2 regions of the Bacillus sp. UNC322MFChir4.1 genome follow, and region 2 is predicted to be linked to the other one. Evidence: riboswitches for the same ligand, from Rfam matches in the RefSeq annotation. Region 2 holds a riboswitch; the other holds the start of a gene.
The links. A riboswitch is a leader RNA that binds a small molecule or an ion and turns the genes downstream of it on or off. The one in region 2 is predicted to bind FMN.

Region 1 (15,591 bases), on a different contig from region 2:
CCGCATGTTAGAAAAAGGTGTTATGCTAGAAGAAGGAAAGACGGCGCCTGCACGTGTGAAAATCCTTTCATGGGATAAGCGTAAAGAAATTGCAATTGTACAATTGACAATTCACGAGGGAAGAAATCGCCAAGTACGTAGAATGTTTGAAGCAGTTGGATGTAACGTGATGAAATTAAAGCGTGAGCGTTATGCCTTCTTAGAGTTAGGGAGTTTGCGCCCAGGGGATGCGAGAGAACTAACTCCTCATGAAGTAAAACAACTTCGTGCTCTCGCTTCAACGAAACCGAGATAGTATAGAATATAAAGGCTTCTATCAGTAAAGAAAACTTTACTGATAGAAGTGAATACATATATAAATTTATTGTAACTACTCAGTCATACATTTCATTTAGAAGTTTGATAAGGGGATTATTCCAGTGAACATATGCCCCTTATTATCTATAGAAAGTTACTTTCATTTTTCGGCATATAGACTACTATCATGAAGATCAAAACGGACCTATCTTTCTTTGTTTTAAAACTTTGCACTTGGCAGGTAAAGGCCCTGACCGCTTCTATGCATGGCTAGATCCTCTTGCCTACCTTAAAAAGGGTTTTATGTCAGTTTTTCAATGGGCATTTTTATAGAAAAGTTTAGTATGTGCTAAACTTCTTTATTCGGTTAAGGAAGGAGAGACACTGTGAAGAAAAATAGACTGTTATTTCGCGTAATTATTTTGCTCATCTTAGGAGGAGCGTTAGGTTTTACGCTATATCAAAACTTTTTTGTTGATAAAGAGAAAGTACAAGTAGGAAAGGCAGCGCCAAACTTCGTAGCTACTGATTTAGAAGGTAAAAAGATTACGTTAAAAGAGTTAAAAGGAAAAGGTGTGTTTTTAAATTTTTGGGGGACATGGTGTAAACCTTGTGAGAAAGAAATGCCATATATGAACGAACTGTACCCGAAATATAAGGAAAAAGGTGTTGAAATATTGGCATTAGATGCAGACGAAACAGAACTCGCTGTGAAGAATTTTGTGAGTGGGTACGGATTGAAATTTCCTGTAGCTATTGATAAAGGACAAGAAATTTTAAATACATATGGTGTAGGACCACTACCGACAACGTTTTTAATTGATAAAGATGGCAAGATTATCGAAAAAATTACAGGTACACAATCGAGAGAACAAATGGAAGAATACTTAAAGAAAATTACTCCATAATGAGAAGAGGATAGAAAGTTTATTCAAGTTCTTCGACAATCGAGGTGCTGTACATGGTTTTCAGCACCTATCATTAAATTTCTGAGTATTTTGTTAATTTATACATAAAACATAGATACATAGAAATATGAAAAAGGCGGTGAAAGATTTGGGACAAGTAAAATGTGATTGTGGTCACGTAAACCCAATCGGTACAATTTTTTGTGAAGCTTGCGGAAAACCTTTTGAAGATAAGCAGGATACAAAATTACTAGATATGCGATATGAAGGAAGTGCGCGGCGTTCTATTACGCATTCCAAAACAGTGGTAGATAAAATTTGGAGCTTCTTTTCTTCTGTAAAAGTTGGAATATGGCTTATTGTTATTACACTGATCGCATCTGGAATTGGAACGATTTTCCCGCAAGAAATGTATATTCCACCAACTGTCACGCCAGGAGAATACTATGAACAGCAGTATGGTTTCCTTGGGCAATTGTATTATCATTTAGGGTTTAATAATTTATATAGTTCTTGGTGGTATATGATTTTAGTGGCATCTATTGGGATTTCTCTCGTTATATGTAGTTTAGATCGTGTTGTTCCTTTATATAAAGCGCTGAAAAAACAACGGGTAACAAGACATCCAAGTTTTTTAAAAAGACAGCGGTTATATGGAACAGCAGATGCGACTACAGAAGAGATTGAATGTGTAAAAGAGAACTTGAAAAAGAGAAAATACAATATTCAAGTTGAAGATAATAATATTTTAGCAGAAAAAGGTCGTTTTTCGCGTTGGGGTCCATACGTTAATCATATTGGTCTTATCATTTTTTTATTTGGAACGATGCTTCGTGTTGTTCCTGGTATGTATGTTGATGCATCACTTTGGCTTCGGGAAGGTGAAACGAAAGAAATTCCTGGAACAGACGGAAAGTATTATTTGAAAAATGAGAAATTTATTAAAGAAGTTTATGATAAAAGTAAAGAAAATAAAGTATTTAACGATGCGATTGATCGTGTTGGAAATAAGATGATAGAGAAAAATTTTCAAACAAATGCTGTTTTGTATAAAGTAGTCGGGAGAAGCGTTGCTGGTGAAGAGCCGAAGCTTGAGAAAGTGAAAGATGAAAACATTCGAGTAAATGAACCTCTTAAATTTGATGACTATGCACTTTATCAGGTTTCCTATAAAGAAGGCGAATTAAATAAAATGTCTTTCTTTTTACAAAAGAAAGAAGGTGGTCAAAAATGGGGCCCGATTACTGTTGATCTAGCAAATCCAAAAGAAACATACGATTTAGGAAATGGGTATTCTCTGCATCTGTTAAGTTATTTTCCTGATTTTTATTTTGATGAAAGCGGCAAGCCAAATACAAAAACGAAGCTTCCTAACAACCCTGCTTTTGTCTTTAAAATGTTTACGCCTGAAACGCCAAATGGAGAAGTGAGTTTTGTTGGAATTCAACAAAATATAGAGCCTGAAGGAAATAATTTATACAAAATGTCTTTTGCAGGCATCGAAACGCGAAACGTTACAGCACTTACTGTTCGGAAAGATTTAACACTTTGGGTAATCGCTTTAGGAGGCTTTATTTTCATGGTCGGCGTTATCCAGGGGATGTATTGGAATCATCGTCGTATTTGGGTGCAGTGTGTTGATAACGAATGGTGGATTGCGGGTCATACAAATAAAAATTGGTATGGTTTGCGAAAAGAGATTGAAAAGGTGCTAGAAGGGACAAGTATTCCGCAGCCAAATGATAAAGTAAATGAGAAAAAAATTAGTTAAGGTGGGGAGAGAGTATGGTAGAAATAAGTAGTAATTTCTTATTTACTGCTTTCGTATTGTATTTAGTTGCAACACTGTTCTTTGGAGGAGCGATTAAAGAAAAAGGGCGAAAGTGGGCAAACATCGGGATAACTATCACAATTTTAGGTTTTGCTGCTCAGTCAGTATATTTTGTTACGAGATGGATTGCATCAGGGCATGCACCGGTTAGTAATTTTTTTGAGTTCGGTACATTTTTCGGTATGATGATGGTCGGTGCGTTTATAATTATTTATTTTATGTATCGGACAAGTATACTTGGCCTATTTGCACTTCCGGTTGCTATTTTACTAATAGCCTATGCAAGTATGTTTCCAAGAGAAATTACACCGCTTATTCCATCATTAAAAAGTAACTGGCTCCATATTCATGTAACAACAGCAGCGGCTGGTCAAGCTATTTTATCGATTAGTTTTATAACAGGAGTTATATATTTATTGAAAAATGTGGATCAGTCCAAAAAAAGTAAGCAAACATTTTGGCTCGAAGCAGTTATTTTTTCGCTTGTTTGTGTAATTGGATTTATAGGGGCGACAACTGCTTTTTCAAGTGTAAAGTATGAAGCTAAGTTCCAATGGGTAAATAAAGATGAGCAGAAAGCTGAAATGGTATATAATTTACCAGCTTTAGTCGGTCCTCATGAAGGAAAGTTAATTACAGCTGAAAAATTTGAGCCTGTAATAAATACACCAGCTATTATCAATGCGAAAAAATTAAACACTGTCATTTGGTCAGTTTTTGTAGGAACGTTGCTTTATATTGTCCTAAGATTAATTTTACGAAAACGAGTTGCCGCAACTCTTCAACCAGCAGTGCAGAAAGTTGATAGTGATTTACTTGATGAAATCGGGTATCGCTCTGTTGCAATTGGATTCCCGGTCTTTACGCTAGGTGCTTTAATCTTTGCGATGATTTGGGCACAAATTGCATGGACGCGTTTTTGGGGCTGGGATCCGAAAGAAGTTTGGGCACTCATTACTTGGCTCTTTTATGCAGCGTTTTTACATTTACGTTTGTCTAAAGGGTGGCACGGTGAAAAGTCAGCGTGGCTGGCAGTAATTGGCTTTGCAATTATTATGTTTAACTTTGTCGTAGTGAATTTAGTGATCGCAGGTTTACATTCATATGCATAACAAAAGTTGAAGTTTAACGAATTCTATTGTGCAGTTCATTATTGCGGTATAAAATAGGAAGGTGACTGTCACTTTCCTATTTTAATTTTGTTCATTTCTTTTCTTTTTTGAGAAAAACATGACAAAGTATAGAGGGATTTTGTAAAATAATGTCGAGACAAAATGTATTGTTCAGGTAAAATACATATTTTTGGAAAAACTATGAACAAATTTTGTTATTTATGTGAAACATAATGCGAAGGTGAACTTTCAATCGTGAAAAGGCTAGTCTGTGAGAAGTTATTTCGTTCTAATGGGAAAGTAGGATTTCGACTTTACTAATAAGCGTGGTATAACTGTTAGCATGCGCCAAATGGATTTCATTCATTCTCATAAGGAAAGTTTCGCTTTATTGAAGAAAGGTAGGTGTGAACCGTTGTAACATGCATATGTACAGCGGATAGCCATGGGAAATGAACTAAAGGTTTTAATTGTAGATGATGAGGATCGTATCCGTCGTTTATTAAAAATGTATTTAGAGAGAGAGCAGTACATCATTGATGAAGCCGACAATGGAGAAACGGCTTTAGAAAAAGCATTGCAAAATGATTATGATCTTATCCTTTTAGACATTATGATGCCTGGAATGGATGGTATTGAAGTTTGTAAAGGGATTCGTGAGAAAAAGGCAACACCAATTATTATGCTAACGGCAAAAGGAGAAGAAATAAATCGAGTGCAAGGATTCGAAGTTGGAACAGACGATTATATCGTAAAACCGTTTAGCCCACGTGAAGTTGTGTTGCGTGTAAAAGCTGTGCTACGTCGTTCCGTTACAACAACATTCTTTACGCAAGATACAACAACAAAGGATGTTACTGTATTCCCGCACTTAACAATTGATAATGATGCACATCGTGTAACAGCAGATGGAGAAGAAGTGAATTTAACACCAAAAGAATATGAATTATTACTATTTTTAGCGAAGGCACCTGATAAAGTGTTTGACCGTGAACAATTATTAAAAGAAGTATGGCAGTATGAATTTTTCGGTGATTTACGCACGGTTGATACGCATGTAAAGCGTTTGCGTGAGAAATTAAGCAAAAAATCAGCAAATGCAGCGAAAATGATTGTAACAGTATGGGGTGTTGGTTACAAGTTTGAGGTTGTGAACGATTGATGCTTTGGAAAAGTGTTGTTGGGAAGTTATGGATGACAATTTTACTCCTCGTTTCATTCGTCCTAGGCTTTGTCGCTATTTTACTTTCTCAGTTTTTCGACAATTATTATGTGACGATGGGAGAAACAAGGCTGACAAATGTTGCAACGAGCGTTTCTGAATTAATAGAAGAGGGGGCGGATGAGAAGACGATAGAACATATCGCATATAAATTCGCTGACCCTCTTTCGCGGATTATTATTGTTAAAGAGGATGATAAAGTATCTGCATCTCCGGCTCAACGAGGATTGGTAACATTAACATTAGATGATTTAAAACATGATAAAGAGTTACAAGCTGTATTTACAGAACGTAAAAAGGTCCAAAAAATAAAAAGCGTCCCAGATGAAAAAAACAAGAAAAATCATGAAAATGATATGATGATTGTCGGTGTTCCGTTAAAGTCATCAAAAGATGGTGCTGTTTTTGTATATCAATCGTTACAAGTACCAAAACAGGGAATAGAAAAATCGACAGATTTTATCTTTTTATCTGCGGGAATTGCAATTATTTTAACAACATTCTTTGCGTTTTTCTTATCAACTCGAATTACAGCGCCACTTCGTAAAATGCGTGAAGTCGCTTTTGAAGTAGCGCGCGGAAAATTTGATGCGAAGGTACCGATGGTTTCGCAAGATGAAATCGGTGAATTGGCAACAGCTTTAAATCAAATGGGGAAACAATTGAAGTTTAATATGAATGCCCTGCAACAAGAAAAAGAACAGCTTTCAGGTATTTTAAGTAGTATGGCCGATGGTGTTATTACGCTAAATCAAGAAGGAGAAGTTGTAGTAATTAATCCGCCAGCAGAGCGTTTCTTACAAGTATGGCATGAAGAAAAAGAGATAGAGTTAAGTGTAAGTTTACCATCTGAGCTTGTTGAACTGTTTCATTTAGTTGTAGAAAGTGAACAAGAGCAAGTTGTGGAAATAAATTTAGAAAAAGGTAATTATGTTGTACTGATGACCCCGCTATACAATCAGACGAAGATTCGCGGAGCTGTTGCAGTACTTCGTGATATGACAGAAGAGCGCCGACTTGAAAAAATGCGGAAAGATTTTATTGCAAACGTATCGCATGAATTACGTACACCAATGGTTATGCTGCAAGGATATAGTGAAGCAATTTTAGATGATATTGTTCAAACGAAAGAAGAAGTGCATGAATTTGTGCAAATCATTTATGATGAATCTGTACGATTAGGGCGTCTTGTAAATGAATTATTAGATCTAGCTCGAATGGAGAGCGGTCATGTAGAATTACATATATCTGAGGTAGATGTCGTTCCGTTTGTTGAAAAGATTGCACGGAAATTTCAAGGGATAGCGAAGGAAAAAGAAGTACAATTATTAGTTGATTATCGAACTTCTATAGAGCAGCATTCTTTTGATCCTGATCGAATGGAACAAGTGTTAACAAATTTAATTGATAATGCGATTAGGCATACAAATACTGGCGGTAAAGTATCGCTTATTATTGATGAGAAAAGTAACGGAATTGTATTCGAAGTATCAGATTCTGGAGTTGGTATTCCAGAAGAGGATATTCCGTTCTTATTTGAGCGCTTTTATAAAGCAGATAAAGCCCGTACACGCGGAAAAACAGGTGGTACAGGTTTAGGGCTTGCGATTGCAAAAAACATTGTGCGCGGACATGAGGGTAAAATAACAGTGTCGAGTGTAGTAGGTGAAGGTACAACATTCTCTGTATATTTACCATCAGACATATGATGAAAAGCTTATCTTTTTGATAAGCTTTTTTCATAAAATAAAACCGTGAGCAGCGCGGTCTGTATTCTTTAATGAGCATCAATTGGATTTTTCGGGGTTGTCTATTTTCTCTATATATTGGTTAGCGACAGAAGTGTTTGTATAGGAAAAATACATAAGAGTAGGGGGAAAAGTATGAAGCTCTATACAAAAACAGGAGATAAGGGCACAACAAGTATTATTGGAGGACGCGTAGATAAAGATGATTTGCGTGTCGAGGCGTACGGAACACTTGATGAAGCGAATTCATTTATTGGGCATGCGATGACACTATTGCAAGGTGAGTTGTTTCAAGATATTTACCTGGAACTTGAAAAAATTCAGCATGAGTTGTTTGATTGCGGCGGCGATTTAGCGATTGTACAGAAAAAAATTCCGTATAAAGTAACAGAGGATATCATTACTTTTCTAGAGAAAAGGATTGATGTATATGTAAAAGAAGCACCGCCGCTAGAACGCTTTATTTTACCAGGAGGAAGTGAAGGAGCAGCAATTATTCATATCGCTCGTACTGTTACAAGAAGAGCAGAACGATGCATCGTTTCTTTAAAGAAACAAGATGAGATAAATGAACATGTTTTGCAATACGTAAATCGATTATCGGATTATTTATTTGCGGTTGCAAGGATTGTGAATGCTCGTTCTCACGTGAATGATGTAGAATATAAAAGAAGCGCAATTGTATTTCGGGATAAGGAAGAAAAGAAAGAGGAATAGACTCTTTCTTTTTTTTGTATACTTTTTTCTATAAATAACCAAAATAGAGAAAGTGTAATGGTTATTTAGAAAACGGAGGATTTACAATGAGAGTTTTAAAGGTAATATTGTTTTTCTTTTGTATCTTTTTTATAGGACAAGCAGAAGGTGCTGCTGAGGAAAAACAGTGGAAGTGGCCAGTGGAGGGAAGAATTAGCGATTATTTTGGAACGAGAAATGGAAAGCATTTTGGTATTGATATTGCTGCACCAACAGGAACTTCAATTGCAGCCATGCAAGGTGGTATTGTAACAAGATCTTATTTTTCTGATAGTTATGGTCATGTTATATTTATTAAACATAGAGATTATGAAGCGGTATATGCACATATGAATAAACGGCTTGTGAAAGAAGGAGAAGAGATTTTGCAAGGGCAAATAATTGGACAAGTAGGGAATACTGGACAATCTAATGGTGCGCATTTACATTTAGAAATTCATAAAGGGGCTTGGACGATAGCAAAAACAAATGCGATTAATCCCTTGCAAATACTTGGGGAAAAACAAAATGCAGTAGTATCTGCTTCTGTATATGTTGTGCAAAAGGATGATACACTAGTGAGTATTGCTAGAAAGTTTGGGACAACTGTTGAAGAATTGAAAGCAAAAAATCGTCTGCAAAAAGATATCATTTATCCATCACAAAAATTACATATCAATTGAAAAAAGAGCTAGTAAGCCTAGCTCTTTTGTTTGTTACCAAAAAATAAAGAGACAAATAAATCCAGAAATTGCTAAATAGCTATAATAATAAAATACTTTCGCTCTTGTTTTCTCTTCTGTTCTAAATAGGACAATAGTAGGTTCGATAAGGCCGATAACAAAACAAAGTAGACCGAGCAACATACAGCCGAGGGACAGTGAATACAAAGCGACTCGGAAGACTTGAAATGGAACGATAACTTTTAATATAAACGCAATTAGTGCGGTATAGCAAATTGTTCCAATATACATATTTAATGTTGTATTCGAGCGATAACCAGGCAGTTTCTTTAAAAATGATCTAGAAACAATCTCCATTTCTAAAGATGTATAAGTTTGAATGATTTTTTCAGCTTTCTTTCCTTGGTGAAACAAAGAAAGAATCCAATTTCGTTCTCCTTGAAAGACGAATTGGGTTTTTGTTAAATAATGATCGATTTTCACTTTTCTCCAGCTTTTCCATGGGTGTCGTTCGCAAAGTTTTAGCTTACTGTCTGAGTGTTTATCATATTGGTATATACTAATCCCGTGTTTATCAAAGGCAGCATAATATGTATCTCCTGAGAATTTTCCTGAGTCAACAGGACAATAGAACAGTAATTCTTTTTTTAAATAAAAATATTCTTTGCGAAGATTTTTTTTCATAATTTCTCGTATTGATTGTTTTTTTTCTTTACGCATGACATTTCCTCCACTGTAAGAAAATGCTGTTTTCTTAACAATATCATATCTTATCACTTTCGCATATGAATGGCTAGAGAATTACTAACAAAAAGAGAGAGACGCGAAAAAAGTGTTCTTTTTTGTCATATTATTTACAAATCGTTAAAATGTCATGCAATTATGAAGGCTTGGTTAGATACAGTTTATAAAATAAAAAGACAAAGAATTTTAATTCTTTTTCGCCGAGCAAGTATATCTGAATATGCTGTCGCATGTAATGATGAAAACAAAATGAGAAAGCGAATGCGAGTTATCTTTTGTTCTACGTATAAGTAAAATCTGCTATGCAATGTGAATGAAAAAGAAGCATTTTGATTCACATTGTTTTAAAGTTGTTGTATAATGATGAGGAAAATAGAATATCGGTCTATCTTCGGGGCAGGGTGAAAATCCCGACCGGCGGTGATGAACGCATGTATTTGTTCTAAGCCCGCGAGCCGTTAAGGCAGGATTTGGTGCGATTCCAAAGCCGACAGTACAGTCTGGATGGGAGAAGATGGAGGTTCAACGTTCAAAAAAGATAAGTATTTGAACGTCTATTTGATGTGCCTTAAATTTCTCCCTTTGCGTTTCGAATGCAAAGGGTTTTTTCATGCTAGAATATTTGGGCATAGCAGAACCTTTCCACATTCCATGAGATGATCGATGGAAAAGGAGAGAGAAATATGAAACAACAGAAGAGTGTAGTAAAAATGATGAGCATTGCGATGCTTTCTAGCATTGCGTATTTGCTAATGATGCTGGATTTTCCATTTCCAGGATTACCACCGTTTTTGAAAATTGATTTTAGTGATGTCCCAGCATTAATTGTAGCTATTATTTTTGGACCACTTTCAGGTGTAATTGTAGAGGCGATAAAAAACGTACTGTATTATGGTATCCAAGGAAGTTTAACAGGAGTGCCAGTAGGGGAAGTGGCGAATTTTATAGCGGGATGTCTCTTTATTCTTCCAGCATCTATGTTGTTCCGTAAACATCGTACAATTAAAAGTTTAACAACTGGATTGATGTTAGGAGCAATTTGTATGACTCTTATTATGAGTGTACTAAATTATTTCATCATTTTACCAGCCTACACTTGGTTCTTAGGTCAACCTGCTATGTCTAGCGGTGCAATGCGTCAAATGATTGTGGCGGCAATTTTACCATTTAATTTAATTAAAGGAATTATCGTAACAATTGTTTTTGTTCCTTTATTTTCTCGATTAAAAGTATGGGTGTTTGCGAAAATGAAAAATGCGTAAATAGAAGATTTGGCATCAGTGGATATTTTTCTGCTGATGCCTTTTTATCTTGTAAAAGTCTGACTGCTAAGAGGTTTCCATTCGTTTAGAAGGAGAATTTTTTTTTCAGTAAAAAATAACCCTCATTATTTGAGGGTTATTTTTGGAGACTATTCAAATTTTAATGCGTCGCCGTCGAATGCTTCGTCTGCCACTTTAATAGAATCTGTTGGGCAACCTTCAAATGCATCCATCATATCATCAACTAATACATCTGGAATTTCAACGATACCTTGGTTGTCGTCTAATGTTACGAATGCAATACCTTCATCATCGTAATCATAAATATCTGGTGCAGCTGCTCCGCAAGCTCCACATGCAATGCAAGTATCTTTATCAACAATTGTATATTTTGCCATCTTTAAATTACCTCCTCGAGAATATGTATAAAAACACTGATAAAAATTCTAATCTTATTGTAAAACGGTTTTTATAACTTTTCAATACAAAGTTATAATGATAATTCTTATCAATTAAAAATGTCAACTAATTTCTTCAATCGTTCATGATATTTTAAAAATATCTAAATAAGATGCATTTTGTTACAATGGAAATAGAAGTAGAGTGAAAGGATGGAAGCGTCATTGCAGCTACAATATACTGTACTATACTGTTTAAAGCAATTAAAAGGTGAACGGACAGTTTCTTCCATTTATCACCTTTTAAAAGGAAAGCGTTCTTCGCAAACGTTTCAGGATGGGAATATGTTTCATCTTTCCTTTTTATTTGGTGTATATAAATCTATAAGACGTCATGATTATGATAAACAGATTGAAACATTATTAAACGCACAACTTATTACATGTGTTCATGAAAATACTTACATTTTATCTGAAGTAGGAGAAAAACAATTAAATGAATGGAGGGAAAAATTTTATTTCCCGAAACATTTACATGGTCTTCAATATGGTGAACTTGGAGAGAATTTTTGGAAAAGACTATCCTTAATTATACAAACTGTCTCAAATTTACAGCAGCAAAATGTGAAATTTATTCCGATTCAGCAAGATACAGAAATTACGAGATGGGTCAAACAATTTATTACGAGCTCTTCTTTTTCAAGAGAATATTTAGCGGAACAGTTATATAAAGAAATCCATTTCATATTAATGAATGTGACTCCTATAGAAGCAAATAGTTTTGTGTACCGTCTAACGGGATATCATCGTATTGGTTATACAACGGAGCAGCTTGGAGATATGATGAAACAAGATGAACATCGCGTATATCTTTTATTTTGGGGAACAATTCATTTCATCATTCAACATGTGCAACATCATAAGCAACAGTTTCCATTGCTAACACAAATTATTGCGTATCCAAATGAAAAAGCAGATCTATTAAGTATATCCACACAAAAAACGTATCAATTATGGAAACAAGGAAGAAGTATGGATGAAATTGCGCGGATTAGAAAATTGAAAGTTGCAACAATTGAAGATCATATTGTAGAAATTGCATTACGTGAGAAAGAATTTCAGGTGGAGCAATTTATAGAAAAAGAAAAAATGAAGCAAATACAGAATGTGATTGAGAAGTTACAAACACGGAAGCTGCGAATATTAAAACAAGCTGCTGGAGAGCATGTTTCCTATTTTGAAATTCGTCTTGTATTAGCGCGAGTAGGGGGATGACATGAGACTTGAAGATGTTTTATATCAGTGGTTTGGATACCGAACATTTCGATCTGGACAAAAGGAAGTCGTTGCAGATTTATTAAAGGGAAACTCTGTTGTCGCGATGCTGCCAACAGGGGGCGGAAAATCGCTTTGTTATCAGTTGCCAGGGCTTGTACAAGATGGAACGGTACTAATTGTGTCACCATTATTGTCTTTAATGGAAGATCAAGTTACACAATTAAAATATATAGTGAAAAATCAAGTTATTGCTCTGAATAGCTTTCGAACAATAATAGAAAAAAAAGAAGCGATGCGACGATTGCATTCTTATAAATTTGTATTTGTATCTCCTGAAATGTTGCAATCAGATGTACTGCTAAAAGAACTAAGAAAAATTCATATCTCTTTATTTGTTGTGGACGAAGCGCATTGTATTTCACAATGGGGATATGATTTTCGAACAGATTATAAAAAGCTAGATCAAGTTATTGCATCCATAGGTTCCCCCCCAGTTCTTGCTTTAACAGCCACAGCTACGAAAGAAGTATTACAAGATATTATTGAAAGCTTACATTTGAAAGATGTGAAGCAACATTTATATTCGATTGATCGCCCTAATATCGCTATGAAAATCGAGTTTGTCCAAACGATTCAAGAGAAAAAAGAGGCATTATTATCTTACGTGAAATATCTACAAGGACCTGGGATCATTTATTGTTCAAGTAGGGCTTGGACTGAGCGTCTTGCAGCGTATTTAAGGGATGAGGGCATTAATGATGTTGCATATTATCACGGTGGAATGGAACATGAAGAGCGGATGTTAATTCAGCAACAATTTATGAATGATCAACTGCAACTTGTTGTCTGTACAAGTGCATTTGGAATGGGTGTGAATAAGCAAAATACACGATATATTATTCATTTCCATTATCCAATTAATATAGAATCTTATTTACAAGAAATTGGACGAGCGGGTCGTGATGGAGAACCGAGCATTGCTATTTTATTATGTAGCCCGCTTGATCATGATTTGCCGCTCACCATTATTGAAGAAGAATTACCAAATGAACAACAAATTCGGTTTTTATTTTCCTTATTACGTGAAACAACGTTACAAAAAAAAGTGTTATCGTTAGAAGATGTAGAAGAAATTTGCTATAATGCAGCAGGATTGAATGAACAATACTGGAGATTTATTCGCTATCATTTTGAAAAGATGAAAATCATACAGCATAGGCAATTGATGATTGAATCCTTGTCTGATGAAGCTGAGCAGAAATTAATTACAGAAGTGAGAACGAGACTTTATAATAAATATGGTCAATTAGAAATGATGAAAGAATGGATAAGGCGAACAGATTGCAAAAGAGAGGAAATCCTTTCGAAATTTGGATATATAAAGGAAATACAGCCGGAAAATTGTTGTAATCATTGCGGAATTCATATGGAAGATTATAAAAAAAAGCAAGCGAGACAATCTGTTTTCGAATATAATTGGGAAGCGGAGTTACAATTGCTTTTCGGATTTAGAGGGAAGGAATGATGGATATACGCAAGAAAAGTATTGAAGACATGAGCCCAAAAGAAATCAGACTGAATTTATATATTACACAAGCAATTGTTATATGTGTGGGAATACTATTAGCGTATACATTTTTTCCGAGTATGGATACATTTTTGGATTTATGGTACTGGGACTTTTCATCTGTTTTTTTTATAGGTGGAGGAGTAGCTTGTATTATTGTTCTGTTGGATCATATTGCAATGTATCTTTTTCCTGAATCGTGGTTTGATGACGGTGGGATTAATGATCGTATGTTTCAAGGAATGTCTGTGTTGCAAATATTGGCTGTTACTCTTTTGATCGGAACAGCAGAAGAATTTCTATTTCGTGGTGTGATACAAACGTACTTTGGCCTAATTTTTGCAAGTGTAGTATTTGCTGTTTTACATATTCGCTACATTACTAAGCCATTTTTATTTTGTTTTGTGTTGTTAATTAGTATTGTATTTGGTTTTGTGTTTCAATATACAGGGAATTTAGTAATTACAATTTTTGCGCATTTTTTAGTCGATTTCATAATGGGATTACAATTAAGAAATCAAATGATAGATGGTGGTGACCGGGATGACGACAAGGCCGACAACAGAGTTTGAAGAGAGTTTGAATGAGTCAACGCAAACAGAAGAGGGTTTACCGCCACGTAGTGAAGTTCATAAAGACAAAAAAAATCAAAAATCAAAATTTAAAATAAAGCACTTTTTTGTTCGGATTTTAACAGTATTATTTATCCTTCTCCCTATTGGGGTTTTATGGTATACCGAGCGTTACGTTGTAGAGAAAAACAAAGAATCTGAGGCTAATTCTGAACAAAGTCCATTTGAAGTTATTTTTTTTGATTCAAAAAAGAAAACAAATCATGAATCAAAATCATCCTCATCAGAGGCATTTCAGTTTCATACAGTGAAAGAAGGAGAGACTTTGGAAGAGGTTGCAAAGAAATATTTTCCGAACGAAGATGGAATAGCAATTATAAAGAAATATAATGAGATAGCAGAAGGATTGAAACCAGGGCAGGTATTGAAAATTCCGAAGAAGACAGGGGCAGAAAAGAAGAAATAAAGAGAAATTTTCATCCTGTTATTTGCTGATGGTAAGCCCCTATCTAAAGTTTGTGAGAAATTTGAAGAAGATAGCCGGGGGATAACTGCTGGTGTGTATCAATCTTATTACAAATAAGTAATTTGATGAAGAAAACCTTCTACTGATCGTAGAAGGTTTTTCTTCAAGATGTGTTATGATGTGATTATATAAATTCATTTTAATCTTTCGACATATAATTTGCTTCTATGCAGAGTACAACATGACCTGTACTTGATTGTTTTCTTTGTTTGAAACCTCGAATGTGGCAGGAAAAGGCCCTGACAGCTTCTATGCACGGCCAGATGCTCTCGTCCTTCACTAAAAGAGAGGGGTTTTTATGTCGTTTTTTAACTTGTATATATAGATAGATTCTGTTAAGAAGAAAGATGGGGAAAGTGTATGACTTGGGTCGTGTTAGGTTGTTTCATTGTATGTATTGTAATGGTTTGTTTTATGATGATGTATAGAGAAGCGATACGTAATACATTGTTAGAGCACACCATATTATTTGCAGATTTTCCAATAAGTTTTGGAGAAGTTCGAATTTTCTTTATTTCAGATATTCACAAAAGAACGGTATCTCAATCTTTAATACAGAAAGTAAAAGGAAAAGTAGACCTTGTTATTATAGGTGGGGATTTAGCTGAACGAGGAGTACCTCTATCACGAGTAGCTGAAAATATTAAACGGTTAAATGAAATAGGACAAGTATATTTTGTTTGGGGCAATAACGATTATGAAATTAAT
Region 2 (15,591 bases):
TCCTGGAACGGATGTACTACCAATATGGTGAACTTTCACATGTTCTGGCATTGCTTCCTTTAAACGTTTCGCTTCTTTCTGAAATTTTTCTGCCCAGTGATTTTCATAGGGCATTACTTCCACCTTTCTCATGCCCATCCCCCTTATATTCTTTTCTTACTTAAAGTCTTTCCATGATAAAGCACTTTCACTTAATAATTCTTCAAATGATTTATTTTTTTCACGTTCACGCTGTTCCTTACGCTTTCTCTCTAACTCCATTTCCTGTTTCTGTACTTCTTGCTCTTTCAGCTCTTTCTGTTTACTTTTTAGCTGCTTCATTAAAGCTTCGTTCAATTGATCCCCAATTGTTATTGATTCCTTTTCCATTTTCATTGCTGTTTGGTTCTGCGTACGCTTTTGTTTTTTCTTTGCCATAATGTAATCACCTTTTATCTTTTTCTTTATTATAGTAGAAAGTGTAAATTAGCAGCAACTAATAGAGCAGTATCACTATTAAGTGGTACTAATCTTACCTCTCTATATACAAGTAAAAAAACATCCTTCTTTTAATTGTAGATTATTTTTTATTCTACATAACCGCCCACTTTGATTTTTTAACAGACAAATCGTAACTATGCAAAATATTACACGTTCGCTACTGGCCTACTCCTTTTGGTGCAAGGGTGGAAAAGCCCCTGACTGCTTCTATGCGCGGCCAGCCGCTCTCGTCCCCCTCTAAAAAAGGGTTTTTATGTCGATTTTAAAATTCGTATTTATGTATATATTGAATATCAAAATAGGTTTATAGAGTTAACCGCTTACAATTAATTGTTTATTTTCTATATAAAAACAAAAGTTTTTTTTGTGAATTCTCTTAAAACATCATAATTTTTATAGATTGTTTTCTCATAATCTATTAAAATTATGTCGTATGATGTCAGATTTATATAAAAGGGGAGAAACAAAAAACATGTGGAAAAAAATTATACCTGCCGTCGCTGTTTTAAGTACTGTTACATTTTCAAGCGTATTTGCAGCACCACCAACTTCTACACCAGCACAGGAAAATCGTTATATTGACGTTCAAATGCTAGGTATTAATGACTTTCATGGTCAATTGGACACTGTGAAAAAATTAAACAATAAGGATGTAGGTGGTGTCGAGTACTTAGCTGCACACTTACGTAATCGCGAAAAACAAAACCCAAATACGCTACTTGTTCATGCTGGAGATGCAGTTGGTGCAAGTCCACCAGTTTCAGCTTTATTACAAGATGAACCAACAATGGAAATCTTCAATGACCTTGGCTTTGATGTTGGAACCATTGGTAACCATGAATTTGATGAAGGTATAGACGAAATGCGTCGCCTTATTTATGGCGGTTATCATGAAAAAACTGGAAATTTTAAAGGTGCTCAGTTTCCTTACGTTGCAGCCAATGTTTACAATAAAACAACAGGACGCTTATTTTTACCACCATTTACAGTAAAAATGGTACAAGGAGTTCCGGTTGGTTTTATTGGTGTTGTTACAACTGAAACACCAAACGTTGTTATACCGAAAATGATTGAAAATGTACAGTTCACAGATGAAGTAGAAGCAATTAACAAGTCTGCCGCACAATTAAAACGATTAGGCGTAAAAGCAATTGTTGTACTAGCACACAATCCTGGTACAACGGATGATAAAGGGATTACAGATGGAGATCTTGTTCGCTTAGCTCAAAATACCGACTCAGAAGTAGATGTCATTTTTGGCGGTCATAACCATGCATATGTAAACGGCACTGTAAACGGAAAACTTATTGTACAAGCTTATTCGTACGGCATGGCTTTCGCAGATGTTGATTTAAAAATTGATAAGAAAACAAAAGATATTGTAGAGAAAAAGGCTGAGATTGTTTCAACGTCCCATGACGGCATCCAACCAGATCCGCAAATTAAGAAAAAAATGGAACAGTATCAAGCAAAAGTCGCTCCTCTTGTAAGTGAAGTTATCGGTAAATCTGCAGTTGCTTTAGATAGAACACAATCACCAGCTGGGGAATCTACGCTTGGTAACTTAATAGCTGATGCACAGCGCAGTGCGATGAATGGCCAAATTGCCATTATGAATCCTGGTGGTATTCGCAACGATTTAGATGCTGGAGATATTACGTGGGGAGAATTATATGGCATTCAACCTTTTGGAAATCAATTAATAAAGTCAACATTGACAGGAAAAGATATTCGTGACATTTTAAATCAGCAGTGGCAAAAAGATAGAACACGTATGCTCCAAATTTCTGGTATCACATATAAATGGGATGATAGTAAAGCAGTTGGTGAAAAAGTCGCTGATGTGCATTTAGCAAATGGTGAAGCACTTGTTGATTCACAAACATATACTGTCGTAGCAAATGCCTTTTTAGCTTCTGGTGGGGATGGTTTTGTTTCATTTAGAAACGGAAAAAATCCAGAAACAGGACCAAATGATTTAGAAGCACTAGTAGATTATGTGAAACAAGCAAAATCACCAATTGAAGCAAAAATTGAAGGTCGTATTCAAAAAATAAATTAGTCATTATAAAATTGATTTATATAGTTGGATAAAAGCGGGAGCTCCCGCTTTTATTCTTTTTCACGATATCTTTTTAAATATTCTTCCAGAGCAACTTCAACAACTTTAGACTTGTGTACACCATTTCTAATAGAAAAACAGTCTAGCTGTTCTAAAGTTTGTTTTGACAAAGAGAACGTACGTCTTTTTTTCTCTCCTGTTTGGACAGAAGTAATACACATTCCATACTCCTGTTTTTGCAGCAACTTATAAATACTTTGCAATTGTTCATAAATAAGACGTTGATAATCTATTTTTTCTCGCTGTATGCTCGCAGCTTCTTTTAATTGTAAATGACGTGGTTCTTCTCCCTCCCCAACAAACATCCTTTTTTTCTGCCCACTATCATATTCATATCCGAGCAATCGTAATTTCTTTGATAGTGTATATGGACTCATTTCTAGTCGTTTCGCAACCATTGCGATCGATTCATGATTATTTAAGCGATCAATAATCTCACCAATATCCACCTCATTCCACCTCTCTTATACATAACTTGAAACTCCTATCTTTAAGCATTTTACTTCTCATTCATACAGGATAAAGTTATTATGTTATGATACAATGATTTCTTATTAATATATTTAGTATATGATGACAAATCGACACCGTTCACTATATCGCACTCGAAAGGAGGTCTCTCTCATGTTCAATCGCAGCGGCACCCCCTCTTTTTACGATAAAAATAAACAATTGATTCCAAATAGCATTGCTACAATTGAAACTGTTCTTATAAACAATCGTAAACAATCGTTGCTTATTCGTGGGCAAGATCTCAATCAACCTCTTTTATTATGTTTGCACGGTGGACCAGGAATGGCTCATATTGGGTTTGTACGCCATTTTCAAGTAGAACTTGAGAAACATTTTATTGTTGTCAACTGGGATCAACGCGGAGCAGGAAAATCCTTTTCATGGCGAGATTTCAAAGAGCCCCTAACAATTGAGCAATTTATTTTGGATACACATAAACTAATCGATTATCTGCTAAACAAGTTTCAAAAAAAGAAGTTATTTCTTCTTGGGCACTCCTGGGGTAGCATTATTGGATTATCTGCTGCACAGCAATCTCCTCAATCTATCGAAGCCTATATTGGAGTTGGTCAAATTGTGCATATGAAGCAAAATGAGACGTTACTTTTTGAACATTTAATTCGATCCGCAAAAAAGCATAGACATGACCGGGCGCTCGCATCCTTAAAAAAGCTTGGAAAACCACCATTTCTAGATACAAAACGACTGCTTATTCAAAGGAAATGGCTTGGTATCTTTGGTGGTGCTACTCAAAATGGGACATTTTTTTCGTTCATTCGAAAAGGATTTTTCTCATCTGAATACACATTAATAGATTGGATAAAATTTTTTAGCGGAAGTATAAAATCCGGCGAATTATGGAAGGAAATGTTAACTATTGATTTCTTTTCACAAATTCCAAGCGTATCGTTTCCTGTCTATTTTTGCTCTGGGCGCTATGACTATCAAACGCCTTATGCACTTGTCCAACAATATTGCAATGTTTTGAAAGCTCCGATTAAAAAAATGATTTGGTTTCCTAACTCAGCCCACTCTCCACATTTTGAAGAACATGAACGTTTTACAGAAACGTTACTTGAAATTAAACAAGAGCACTTCTTGCTACACCCGTGAATACTTCGATTTTTTCTATATTTCATGAAACGGATTATGCACTGCAAGAAGCATGCTTCTTGTTCAAAATGAAACTCCCATCAAACCGGATTCTAGCTGTCTACAAAGAGAAAAATAGAAAAAGGTGCGTGTACTCACGCACCTTTCATCTTGTTGATCCTCTCTCAATTAGTTCGAAATCTAAATTTACTATCTCATGGTTATCTTCTACCTTTTTTATTTTTGCAATTAATTTCTGGATAGCTACTGCCCCTATACTTGTGATTGGCCGAGCAATCGTCGTTAATGACGGTGTAGACCACTCTCCTTGCATAGTTCCATTTAAACCAATAACTTGCAAATATTCTGGAATAGAGATATGTAATGTTTGCGCAGCACGGATAAAATCAATTCCGGCGGTATCACTACAAGTGACGATGCCATCTATATATGGATGTTTTCGCAATACTTCCGCAGCAATTTGTTCTGAATTTTCCTCTCTTCTATACATTTCGATCACTCGGTAAGATATGTTTTTCTCCCAAACCGCATCTAAAAAACCAGCGAAATGTTCCTCCATTGCTTCATGACTCGGTCCTTCATGAATATAAGCAAGAAAGTGGCATCCTTTCTCTTTTAATAACGAAACAGCTTGTATTGCTCCATTATAGTACTGTGAAATCATTTCCTCGCTTGAATCGATAATTACAAACGGAACTGATACTCTTTCTTTTTGTAATCCTTCATATACATCACGCGTCATAAGGATACCAGCAATATTATTTTGCTCCAATATATCCATATAACCATGCTTGTGCTCCATATTACATATAACGATTTGATATCCTTCTTTGTAAGCTTCTTCTTCAATAACCGTAAGCAAGGATAAAGATGCTGGATCTTGTATGTTAGATACAAGTAAAGCAATCATGGTGGAAGACTTTTTAAATAAAGCTTTAGCCACCGCATTTGGTTTATACTGCAACTCCTCAATTGCTTTCTTCACTTGTTTGACTGTATCTTCATGTACATATCCTTTTTCATTTAACACTCGTGAAACTGTTGCGACTGAAACTCCCGCCAACTTTGCAACATCGCGAATCGTTGCCACTTCTTCACCCCTCAACATGGAAATGCTTTACATTTACACCGTAAAACAAATTAAATGGTACGTCAAGAATATTATTTTATATTTCTGAAAATTGTTACATAAAAAAAGAAGTGCTTACACAGCACTTCTTCCCTCTTTCAATTGTTTATCTTTTATCGCAAATGTTTTCTTCAACATCGGCGGTGTAATCATCGTTGTTAAAATAACAACAATAACGATTGCTGTAAAATAATCTTGTGCTAATAACCCTGACGCAAGACCTTGCCCAGCAATAATGAGCGCTACTTCACCGCGGGAAACCATTCCAGAACCAATGATTGTAGAAGACTGTAAATCAAATCCTGTCATACGCGCTCCAAGACCACAGCCAATTAATTTCGTTAATACAGCAATCACCGTTAAAATGACAATAAACCCAACTTTATCCCCAATTCCTGCAAATGTAATATTCATCCCAATACTTACAAAGAAAATAGGAACAAACATTGCGTATGCAATTGGTTCAACTTTCTTCTCAACTTCATGTTTATAATCTGTTTGAGAAATTGCAATCCCTGCCGCAAACGCTCCGATAATGCCAGCTATTCCTAATAATTCTCCGAAATATGCAAAAGAAAAACAAATAATAAGAGCTGTACTAATAATAGATTCCGACACACGAAGCGGAGAAAGCCAGCGCATAATCATCGGAACGCCCTTCCATCCAATTAGGATAATAGCTGCAAAGAAGACAACTTTTTTCAAAATAACCATAGTTAAATTTACATCATCTGCACCTAAGAAGCTCATTGCAAATGCAAGTAAAATAACAACAAGAATATCATCAAACACCGCTGCGCCAAGCATTGTTGTACTTTCACGTGTTTTCATTTTCCCTAAATCTCGAAGCGTTTGTACTGAGATACTAACGCTAGTTGCACAAAGAAGTAAGCCTAAAAATACCGCATTCGCTTGCTCCATTCCCATAATAAGACCGGCAACATAGCCACCTACAAACGGGAAAATAATTCCCCCAACTGCTACTGCAAAAGAAGAGTTACGGTTTTCATTCAGTTCTTTTAAGTCCGTTTCTAAACCGGCCATAAACATGAGAAGAATAACCCCAACCTCACTTAATTGCCTTAGTAAATCCGTATTATCAATTAACCCCAGCACTGCAGGACCAATTATAATACCTACAATAAGTTTTCCAAGTACAGATGGTTGTCCTAGTCTAACACTTAAGTCACCAGCAAGTTTTGTACTTAACAAAATTACTGCTAATTGAAAGAAAAATATCATCTCATCGCTCCTTTTCTTATTTTACTCATTAAAATAACTATATATGATTTATACTGGTCTGTGAAATTATCAAATATGTACCTTTACGTAATGATTGCGTTTATTTATTTCCAATAATTTCTTCTTATAAAAAAACTTCCTATTTATAAAACAAAGATATTTTTCTTATTCAATCCCTTTATAAATCTTACAAAAAAAATTTCCAAACTAAATTTCATGTAATATTATATCCCTATTGTAGTCAATTTTCTATTTTTCTCACTCCTTTCCGCTTGCCGTTCTCACCTTTTTATTTGGTTATGATACAATGTAATTATTATATGTACTGTAACTTGGAGGAGAGAGAGTATGAAAGCGTTTTCGAAAGCATTATTAACGATAATTGGTACTCTTATTGGAATTGGCATTTTCTTTACGAATAAAGTTATGTATTTAAAGAAAAAAACAGAAGAAGAGATTTTAGAACGTGAAACAAAACAGCATTTTCGCTTGGAGGATTATGAAGCCATGCAGAAAGAAGAAGTATGCCTCTCTTCTCAATTTGGTTATAACATTCATGGTTACTTTATTCCTGTTAACCATTCAAATAAGTTCATGATTTTTTGTCACGGCGTCACCGTCAACAAAATAAATTCTATAAAGTATGCAAATTTATTTTTAAACAGAGGATTCAACGTATTTATTTATGATCATCGCCGCCACGGCCAAACAGGAGGCAAAACAACAAGTTATGGCTACTACGAAAAACACGATTTAAAGACGGTGGTAGATTGGCTCAAACAACGATTCGGTTCAAATATTACGCTTGGTATCCATGGTGAATCAATGGGAGCAGCAACGTTATTACAATATGCAGGTATGGTCGAGGACGGAGCTGATTTTTACATCGCTGATTGTCCGTTCTCTGATTTTTACGAACAGCTTCATTATCGTTTAAAGGTTGAGTTTCATTTACCAAAATGGCCTCTTTTACCACTCGCTAATACGTTTTTGAAAGTACGTGATGGTTATACAATTCGGGAGGTTTCTCCAATTGATTGTGTGAAAAACATAAAAAATCCTGTATTGTTCATCCATAGTAAAGATGACGATTACATTTTATGCAATATGACACAATCATTGTATGAGGCAAAGGAAGGTGCAAAAGAACTCTTTATTGCTGAAAAAGGTGCTCATGCTTGTTCTTATGCAGAAAATAGAGAAGAATATGAATATGCTGTTGATCACTTTTTAACAACATACGTAAACGAAACAAAAAACAGGCTCGCATAAGCCTGTTTTTATTTTAACGAAATAACAATTGGTTTATCTTTAGCAAACGAAGGAGCAAACAATAATTCAGATGCTCTCTCTTCTTTAGGTATTTCAAATATAATGCCCGATTGCAATGTATCGTATGATTTTAACTTTCTATCATGCAATATGCTTGTATTCCCTTTCGTTTGAACAGCTCCATATATTTTCCCGGTCTCTGAAATAACATTAAACTGCGCCTGCTTTACAATAATACTTTTATTTCTACTGTTCTTTAACGAAAAGTTTACGACAAGAAGCGTGTAATCATTTTTTGCAGTCCATACATCATAATGCGGTACACGACTTATATTTTTAATAACAAGATCTATTTGATGAGCGGATAAAATACCTTTTACACTTGATCGATTAGCTTGCTCTTCTTTATTGCATCCGGCTATGCAAAAGGAAATGATAATACTTATTATAAACAATCGTTTCCGCAACAACTTCCACCTTCTTTGCTGTTTCTATCGGTTGTATGTTGCACACATTGTATGTTTTTATGCATTAGAAACTACACCACAAAGAGGCTCATTCATTTCCAAATGAATGAGCCTCTTTCCTATCCCAACCAACAGCAAAAGTTTTCTTAGATTCACAATGGCCTATTACGCCAATACATCTGTAACTTGATCCATATTTTCAGAAATCCACTTTATTGCTTCATCAAGTGATGAAAACTCTGTTGTTTGAAATGTTACTTCATCTTGTAATAACCATACATCCTTTACTTCCTGCTGCACACCGGCAATTGACCAATGAAGTAAACTGTAGGGATGGTTATCATTTAAAAACGATACCCACGTTCGCTCTGTTGCGATATTTTGTAATGTACGTAATTGTTTTTTCATGTTTATGTTCACCTTAATATGTTTTCAGTATATAACTTATTATATCATTTCTATTTTCTCACAAAAAGCATTGTTTCTAAACATTGTCAAGTCATTCTAGTAAGTATATGATAAGCATATGCGTTTGGTGAGGAGGTGTAACAATGGGGAAAGTACAAATTAAAGTAAATGATAATGGTTCGTTTCGCATTACAGGGGATGTGGAACTAATCGATGCGGAAGGAAATGCATTTCCAGCAAAGCCGGCATTTTCACTATGTCGCTGCGGGTTATCAAAAAATATGCCGTATTGCGATGGTTCACATAAAGGACAATTTGAATCTGCTGTAAGGGCACCGAAAGAATAACACAAGACGCGCACAAAAACATGTGCGCGTTTTTTTACATACTTCCCACATAAAATCCTAAAAAAGCAATACCAATACCTATTACATAACTCATAACAAAATATAATAATGCCTTTTGACCTTCTCGTTTATGTATCAATTGGATCAATTCCAGTTGATATGTTGAAAAAGTCGTAAATGCTCCCATAAATCCTGTGCAACATAATAATACCCACATTTTAGCTACTCCAGCACCGTATAACAGACCGAGTAAAAACGAACCCATCATATTCACAAAAAATGTTCCATAAGGAAAAGAATCCCCATATTTTTCTTTCGCTATCGTACTAATAAAAAAACGGGCAATTGCCCCGAAAAAACCACCGATACTAACAAGTAATATATTCATATGTTTCCTTCTTTCCTCCTACTACGTTCATATAGCTTATTCCCAACATAAAATCCGCCAAAAGAGAAAAGCAATCCTCCTATCATACTTGTGCTCACATATAAAAAAGCCATTGTGAACGATTCATGCTGCAATAACTTTAGCGTGTCTACACTAAAAGTTGAAAACGTTGTATATGAACCAATTATCCCTGTACCAATAGCACTTATCATAAGCGGTGAAACCTGTTTCATCCGAAAGATAGACATCGTTAAAAATGCTAACAAAAAACTGCCACTCATATTAGCTAACCATGTTGCTAATGGAAAACTAGTAAAAGATGTTGTTTCAAAAAGCTGTCCTACTCCATAGCGAGCTAAGGCTCCGATAACGCCGCCTATTCCTACTGCAATATATTTCATACTTCCACCTCGTTTTAAACACTATATAAAATTTTTCTACACTAGTATAACAAATTTATTCTCTTTGCTAATGCACGATTTAAGTCCTTTTTATTTTCATACAATTCTTCACATTCAAATATTTTTATAGCCTTTTGTCTTTTTTGTGCTATAATGTGAGCAAACAGCATCCTTCGGGGTCGGGTGAAATTCCCAACCGGCGGTGATGAAGTGCACACTTCTAAGTCCGTGACCCGTTTTCAAGTTGAAAACGGTGGATCTAGTGAGACTCTAGAGCCGACAGTATAGTCTGGATGGGAGAAGGATATGTTTTCTAGTACGTATAATAGGATAAGTTTATTTCAGCATGCACATTTGTACTGTTTATTTTTAAACATACATATGTTTTCTTTCGTATACCATTGTTTTCTTTGCTGAAATCATACAATAACACTAGCATGTAAAAAAATAGATATTTGCTGGGATTCTTTTCTATGCAAACATATCGATTAACGCTAGGTTTCTTTCGTATACTCTCGTATCCTTCTTATATTTCTAGAAACATCGTCTCTCTCACCCCAAGGATTCTATCCTTGGGGTTTTTTGATTTTTTTTAGGAGAGGTGAGTTTATGACAGATCAAGAATATATGGCACTTGCTTTGCAATTAGCAAAACATACAGCTGGGCAAACAAGTCCTAATCCTATGGTCGGTGCTGTTGTTGTAAAAGATGGGAATATCGTTGGAGTAGGGTCCCATTTACGAGCGGGAACTGAACATGCTGAAGTTCACGCCCTCCGCATGGCTGGTGAAAATGCGCACGGTGCAGCAGTATATGTAACACTAGAACCGTGCAGTCACCACGGAAAAACGCCTCCTTGTTGTGATTTACTCATCGCAAAGAACGTTAACCGAGTCGTTGTTGCAGCACTAGATAGCAACCCGCTCGTTTCAGGTCAAGGTGTCAAACGATTACAAGAAGCTGGGATTGACGTAACAATTGGTGTTCTGGAAAAAGAAGCAAAAGAATTAAATCGTTACTTTTTCCACTACATGAAAACAAGGCGTCCATTTGTCACACTAAAAACAGCAATGAGTTTAGATGGAAAAATTGCTACTCGGACAGGAGAAAGTAAATGGATTACCGGTGAAGAAGCACGCGCTGATGTACACCGTTATCGTCATACACACGATGCCATTCTCGTTGGTGTAAATACAATTATTACTGATAATCCGCATTTAACAACGCGAATTGTAAATGGCGGAAAAAATCCGATTCGCATCGTACTTGATACACATTTACGAACACCGCTTTCATCTCATGTAATTACAGATGGCGAGGCCCCAACATGGTTTATCGTTGGAAATGGCGTTTCAAAAGAGAGAATCGCAACATTTCAATCAGATATGGTATCTGTATTGCAAATGAAAACGAATCGTATTGAAATAAACGAACTGCTCGATCTTCTCGGAGAAAAAAATATTCTTTCTCTCTTTGTCGAAGGCGGACAAACAGTTCATGCAAGTTTCTTAGAAGCAAAATGTTTTCAAGAACTGATTACTTATATTAGTCCAAAGCTAATTGGTGGTAAAGAGGCCCCAACATGTTTTGGCGGAAATGGTTTTACACAACTTGAAGATGCACTCGCGCTGCACATTCAATCGATGAAACAAATTGGTGATGATATTAAAATAGTTGCCACCCCAAGAAAAGAGGTGCCTTATGTTTACAGGAATTGTTGAAGAACTTGGAACAATCGCTAATATGCAGCAAACTGGCGAAGCTATGAAACTGACAATTTCGGCAAAGACCATTTTGGAAGACGTAAACTTAGGTGACAGCATTGCTGTTAACGGAATATGTTTAACCGTCACTTCTTATACAACCCATTCTTTTACCGTTGATGTCATGCCTGAGACGATGCGCGCAACGTCTTTGCAGTCACTTACTCGCGGTTCAACAGTAAATTTAGAGCGCGCTATGAGTGCAAACGGCCGCTTTGGTGGGCATTTTGTGACAGGACACATTGACGGCATTGGAACAATTATTGATAAAAAAAGAAGCTATAACGCTGTATATTACAAAATTCAATTACCAAATGAATTGCTTCGCTATTGTTTACAAAAAGGGGCTGTTGCCATTGATGGTACAAGTCTCACAATCTTTGGAGTTGAGGAATCTTCCATCACGATCTCTCTCATTCCACACACATTAAGTCAGTCAGTAATCGGAATAAAAGCTGCTGGCGATATCGTGAACATTGAGTGCGATATGATTGGAAAATACATTGAGCGTTTTATTACAAAGCCAACATCTAAAAAGAGCTCAATTACAGAAAGCTTTTTACAAGATAATGGATTCCTATAAAGGAGGAAATGAAATGTTTCATCGAATTGAAGAAGCGCTAGAAGATTTAAAACAAGGAAAAGTTATTATCGTATGCGATGATGAAAATAGAGAAAATGAAGGGGATTTTATTTCTTTAGCCGAGTATATTACCCCTGAAACAATCAACTTCATGATTACACATGGGCGCGGCCTTGTATGCGTTCCGATCACAGAAGAATATGCCAATCGTTTAGAGTTAGGACCTATGGTTTCACAAAATACAGATTCACACGGTACGGCTTTTACAGTTAGCGTCGATCACATTTCGACGACAACTGGTATTAGTGCGCATGAACGTGCGACAACTGTACGTGAACTATTAAATCTTGAAGCTGCAGCAAGTGATTTTAAACGCCCTGGACATATATTCCCTTTAATCGCAAAAGCAGGTGGCGTTCTTCGCCGCGCTGGGCATACAGAAGCTGCTGTAGATTTAGCAAAATTATGCGGCGCCGAGCCAGCAGGTGTTATTTGTGAAATTATAAATGAAGATGGAACGATGGCACGAGTGCCTGACTTATTAGAAATTGCAAAGCAATTTCATTTAAAAATGATTACAATTGAAGACTTAATTGCATATCGCCGCCATCATGAAACATTAGTGCAGCGCGAAGTCGAAATTACATTACCAACTGACTTTGGTACATTTCGGGCCATCGGCTACTCCAATTCTCTAGATCATCAAGAACATATCGCTCTTATAAAAGGTGATATTTCTACAGAGGAACCAGTGCTTGTACGCGTCCATTCTGAGTGCTTAACTGGTGATGCGTTTGGATCTTGCCGCTGCGACTGTGGTCCGCAGCTTCATGCAGCGCTCGCTCAAATTGAACGAGAAGGAACAGGAGTTCTTCTGTATATGCGTCAAGAAGGACGAGGCATTGGACTGCTTAATAAATTACGAGCATATAAACTGCAAGAAGAGGGCTACGATACTGTAGAAGCAAATGAAAAACTCGGCTTTGCAGCTGATCTTCGTGATTATGGTATTGGCGCACAAATTTTAAAAGATTTAGGGTTACAACAGCTTCGCCTATTAACAAATAACCCACGTAAAATTGCAGGCTTACAAGGTTATGATTTAGAAGTTGTAGAACGCGTGCCGCTCCAAATTCCAGCAAAAGAAGAAAATAAAGCATATTTACAAACGAAATCAACAAAATTAGGTCATTTATTAAATCTATAATATATAGCTGCAAATTAAAAAAATGACATACAAACCCTTTTTTTAGGGGAGGGCGAGAGCGTCTGGCCACGTATAGGAGCGGTCGGGGCCTTTTCCTGCCACATGCTAGGTTTGAAACAAAAGGAGCAGTCATTAAAAACCCTTTCTTTTTGGGTAGGCGAGGGCAAATCATATTTTGCTTTGCATAGCAGCAACTTCTATGTTGGAAAAATTAATATAAATTTAAATAGATTAAGGGAGAGATACATGATGGTATTTGAAGGTCATTTAGTTGGTACAGGATTAAAAGTAGGTATTGTCGTTGGTCGTTTTAACGAATTTATTACAAGCAAGCTATTAGGCGGTGCATTAGACGGTTTAAAGCGTCACGGGGTAGAAGAAAATAACATTGATGTCGCTTGGGTACCTGGTGCATTTGAAATTCCGTTAATTGCAAAGAAAATGGCAAACAGCGGAAAATACGATGCTGTCATTACACTTGGAACAGTGATACGCGGCGCAACAACACATTATGATTATGTTTGCAATGAAGTCGCAAAAGGCGTAGCTTCTCTTTCATTACAAACAGAAATTCCTGTTATCTTTGGCGTGTTAACAACAGAAACGATTGAACAAGCAATTGAACGCGCTGGTACAAAAGCTGGCAATAAAGGCTGGGAATCAGCCATTGCAGCGATTGAAATGGCAAACTTATCCCGCCAGTGGGCATAGAGTGAAACTTCCTCTTGTAAAACGCTTTTTCTCACAAGAAGTTAGCCCACCCAATCGGGCTCTTATGGCTGGTTTGTTTTTCTTCCTGCGCTTACTTCTTACCAGCCATTTGAGCGGGATCAACTGATTACATTTCGAACAAAAAGAGGCTTCGGCCTCTTTTTATTTTTCTGCTTTTCCTTCTTGCACAATTTGTAGTTCTTGACGCACTGCTTTTAAATTTTTTCCTTCTGTTTCAATTCCAAAGTACGCAGCTTGGTGCCGAAAATGCTGTTCAACCCTCTTTTGCAAATCTTTCTGTTCAGGATTTTCAACAGCTTTTACTGGGTCGGCACTAACTGCTTTCCATAAAATAAGAAAACTCATAAACGCTAATATATGTTTATGCATTCGAATCCCCCAAATCACGATTAAACTCCCTCTTACTATGTACAATTGCAGAATTGGAAATTCGAATACATATTATGTCATCTCTTTACAGATCCAATGATTCCAACACTTATATACGCTTTATTACATTTTATTTACAAAAAAAGAAAGCTCCTTCATAGAGAGCTTTCTTCTCAAGTTAGCATAGGGCCTACAATGCACATTCCTCAATTTCAAACCCTAAATCTTCAATCATTCCCCAGTCTGTTGTTGGCTCTTGGCCAGCAGTTGTTAAATAATCTCCAACGAAAATTGAGTTTGCTGCAAATAAACCAAGCGGTTGAACAGATCGCAAATTAATTTCACGTCCGCCAGATATACGAATTTCTTTTGACGGATTTACAAAACGCATCATCGCTAATACTTTTAAGCACTGCGTTGGTGTTAATTCTTTTTGCCCTTCTAACGGCGTTCCTTTCACAGCAACAAGGAAGTTACATGGAATAGAATCCGCATCTAGACGCTTTAATTCGAATGCAATCTCTACGCGTTGTTCCGTCGTTTCACCCATTCCGAAAATTGCACCAGAACACGGTGATATCCCCGCATGCTTCGCCTTTTCAACTGTATCTACACGATCGTCAAATGTATGGGTTAAACAAATGCTTTCGTAATTATCTACATGTGTATTTAAATTATGATTGTAACGATGTACGCCAGCTTCTGCAAGGCGCTCCGCTTGATCTTCATTTAAGAATCCAAGGCAGCAACAAATCTTCAAATCAGTCGTTTCGCGAATTTCTTGTACCGCTCCAATAACATGATCAACTTCTTTATTCGTTGGGCGACGGCCAGAAGCAACGATACAATATGTGCCTGCCTTACGCTTGATTGCTTCATGCGCACCTTCTACAATCTTCTCTTGTGTTAACCAAGCATATTTATCAATCGGCGCTTCGGATACGATTGATTGCGAACAATACCCACAATCTTCTGGACATAAACCTGACTTCGTATTAATAATCATATTTAATTTTACTTTTTTCCCAAAGTAATGATGACGAATTACATACGC

Region 1: another riboswitch for FMN. It lies ahead of BR72_RS17900 (ECF transporter S component); the one in region 2 lies ahead of ribD (bifunctional diaminohydroxyphosphoribosylaminopyrimidine deaminase/5-amino-6-(5-phosphoribosylamino)uracil reductase RibD).

Annotation. Positions count from the first base shown of each region.
Region 1 covers NZ_KN050809.1:121,047-136,637, reverse strand. Annotated here, with positions in the region: gene rluB (23S rRNA pseudouridine(2605) synthase RluB) at 1-295, shown strand, start outside; gene resA (thiol-disulfide oxidoreductase ResA) at 684-1,205, shown strand; gene resB (cytochrome c biogenesis protein ResB) at 1,354-2,976, shown strand; gene ccsB (c-type cytochrome biogenesis protein CcsB) at 2,991-4,148, shown strand; gene BR72_RS17925 (response regulator transcription factor) at 4,594-5,310, shown strand; gene BR72_RS17920 (ATP-binding protein) at 5,343-7,079, shown strand; gene BR72_RS17915 (cob(I)yrinic acid a,c-diamide adenosyltransferase) at 7,254-7,835, shown strand; gene BR72_RS17910 (peptidoglycan DD-metalloendopeptidase family protein) at 7,922-8,536, shown strand; gene BR72_RS17905 (hypothetical protein) at 8,570-9,256, opposite strand; FMN riboswitch at 9,664-9,800, shown strand; gene BR72_RS17900 (ECF transporter S component) at 9,964-10,542, shown strand; gene BR72_RS17895 (ferredoxin) at 10,692-10,940, opposite strand; gene BR72_RS17890 (YpbB family protein) at 11,166-12,215, shown strand; gene BR72_RS17885 (RecQ family ATP-dependent DNA helicase) at 12,217-13,743, shown strand; gene BR72_RS17880 (CPBP family intramembrane glutamic endopeptidase) at 13,743-14,357, shown strand; gene BR72_RS17875 (LysM peptidoglycan-binding domain-containing protein) at 14,329-14,823, shown strand; gene BR72_RS17870 (metallophosphoesterase) at 15,244-15,591, shown strand, end outside.
Region 2 covers NZ_JQKQ01000001.1:344,827-360,417, forward strand. Annotated here, with positions in the region: gene BR72_RS01695 (GrpB family protein) at 1-132, opposite strand, end outside; gene BR72_RS01700 (YqkE family protein) at 157-417, opposite strand; gene BR72_RS01705 (bifunctional metallophosphatase/5'-nucleotidase) at 953-2,542, shown strand; gene BR72_RS01710 (ribbon-helix-helix domain-containing protein) at 2,593-3,051, opposite strand; gene BR72_RS01715 (alpha/beta fold hydrolase) at 3,227-4,228, shown strand; gene BR72_RS01720 (LacI family DNA-binding transcriptional regulator) at 4,374-5,318, opposite strand; gene BR72_RS01725 (cation:proton antiporter) at 5,433-6,599, opposite strand; gene BR72_RS01730 (alpha/beta hydrolase) at 6,948-7,871, shown strand; gene BR72_RS01735 (DUF4352 domain-containing protein) at 7,880-8,338, opposite strand; gene BR72_RS01740 (DUF2552 family protein) at 8,504-8,746, opposite strand; gene BR72_RS01745 (CDGSH iron-sulfur domain-containing protein) at 8,890-9,093, shown strand; gene crcB (fluoride efflux transporter CrcB) at 9,128-9,481, opposite strand; gene crcB (fluoride efflux transporter CrcB) at 9,478-9,882, opposite strand; FMN riboswitch at 10,048-10,191, shown strand; gene ribD (bifunctional diaminohydroxyphosphoribosylaminopyrimidine deaminase/5-amino-6-(5-phosphoribosylamino)uracil reductase RibD) at 10,492-11,604, shown strand; gene ribE (riboflavin synthase) at 11,585-12,229, shown strand; gene BR72_RS01770 (bifunctional 3,4-dihydroxy-2-butanone-4-phosphate synthase/GTP cyclohydrolase II) at 12,243-13,436, shown strand; gene ribH (6,7-dimethyl-8-ribityllumazine synthase) at 13,686-14,147, shown strand; partial or broken gene BR72_RS01780 (hypothetical protein) at 14,322-14,537, opposite strand; gene bioB (biotin synthase BioB) at 14,728-15,591, opposite strand, start outside.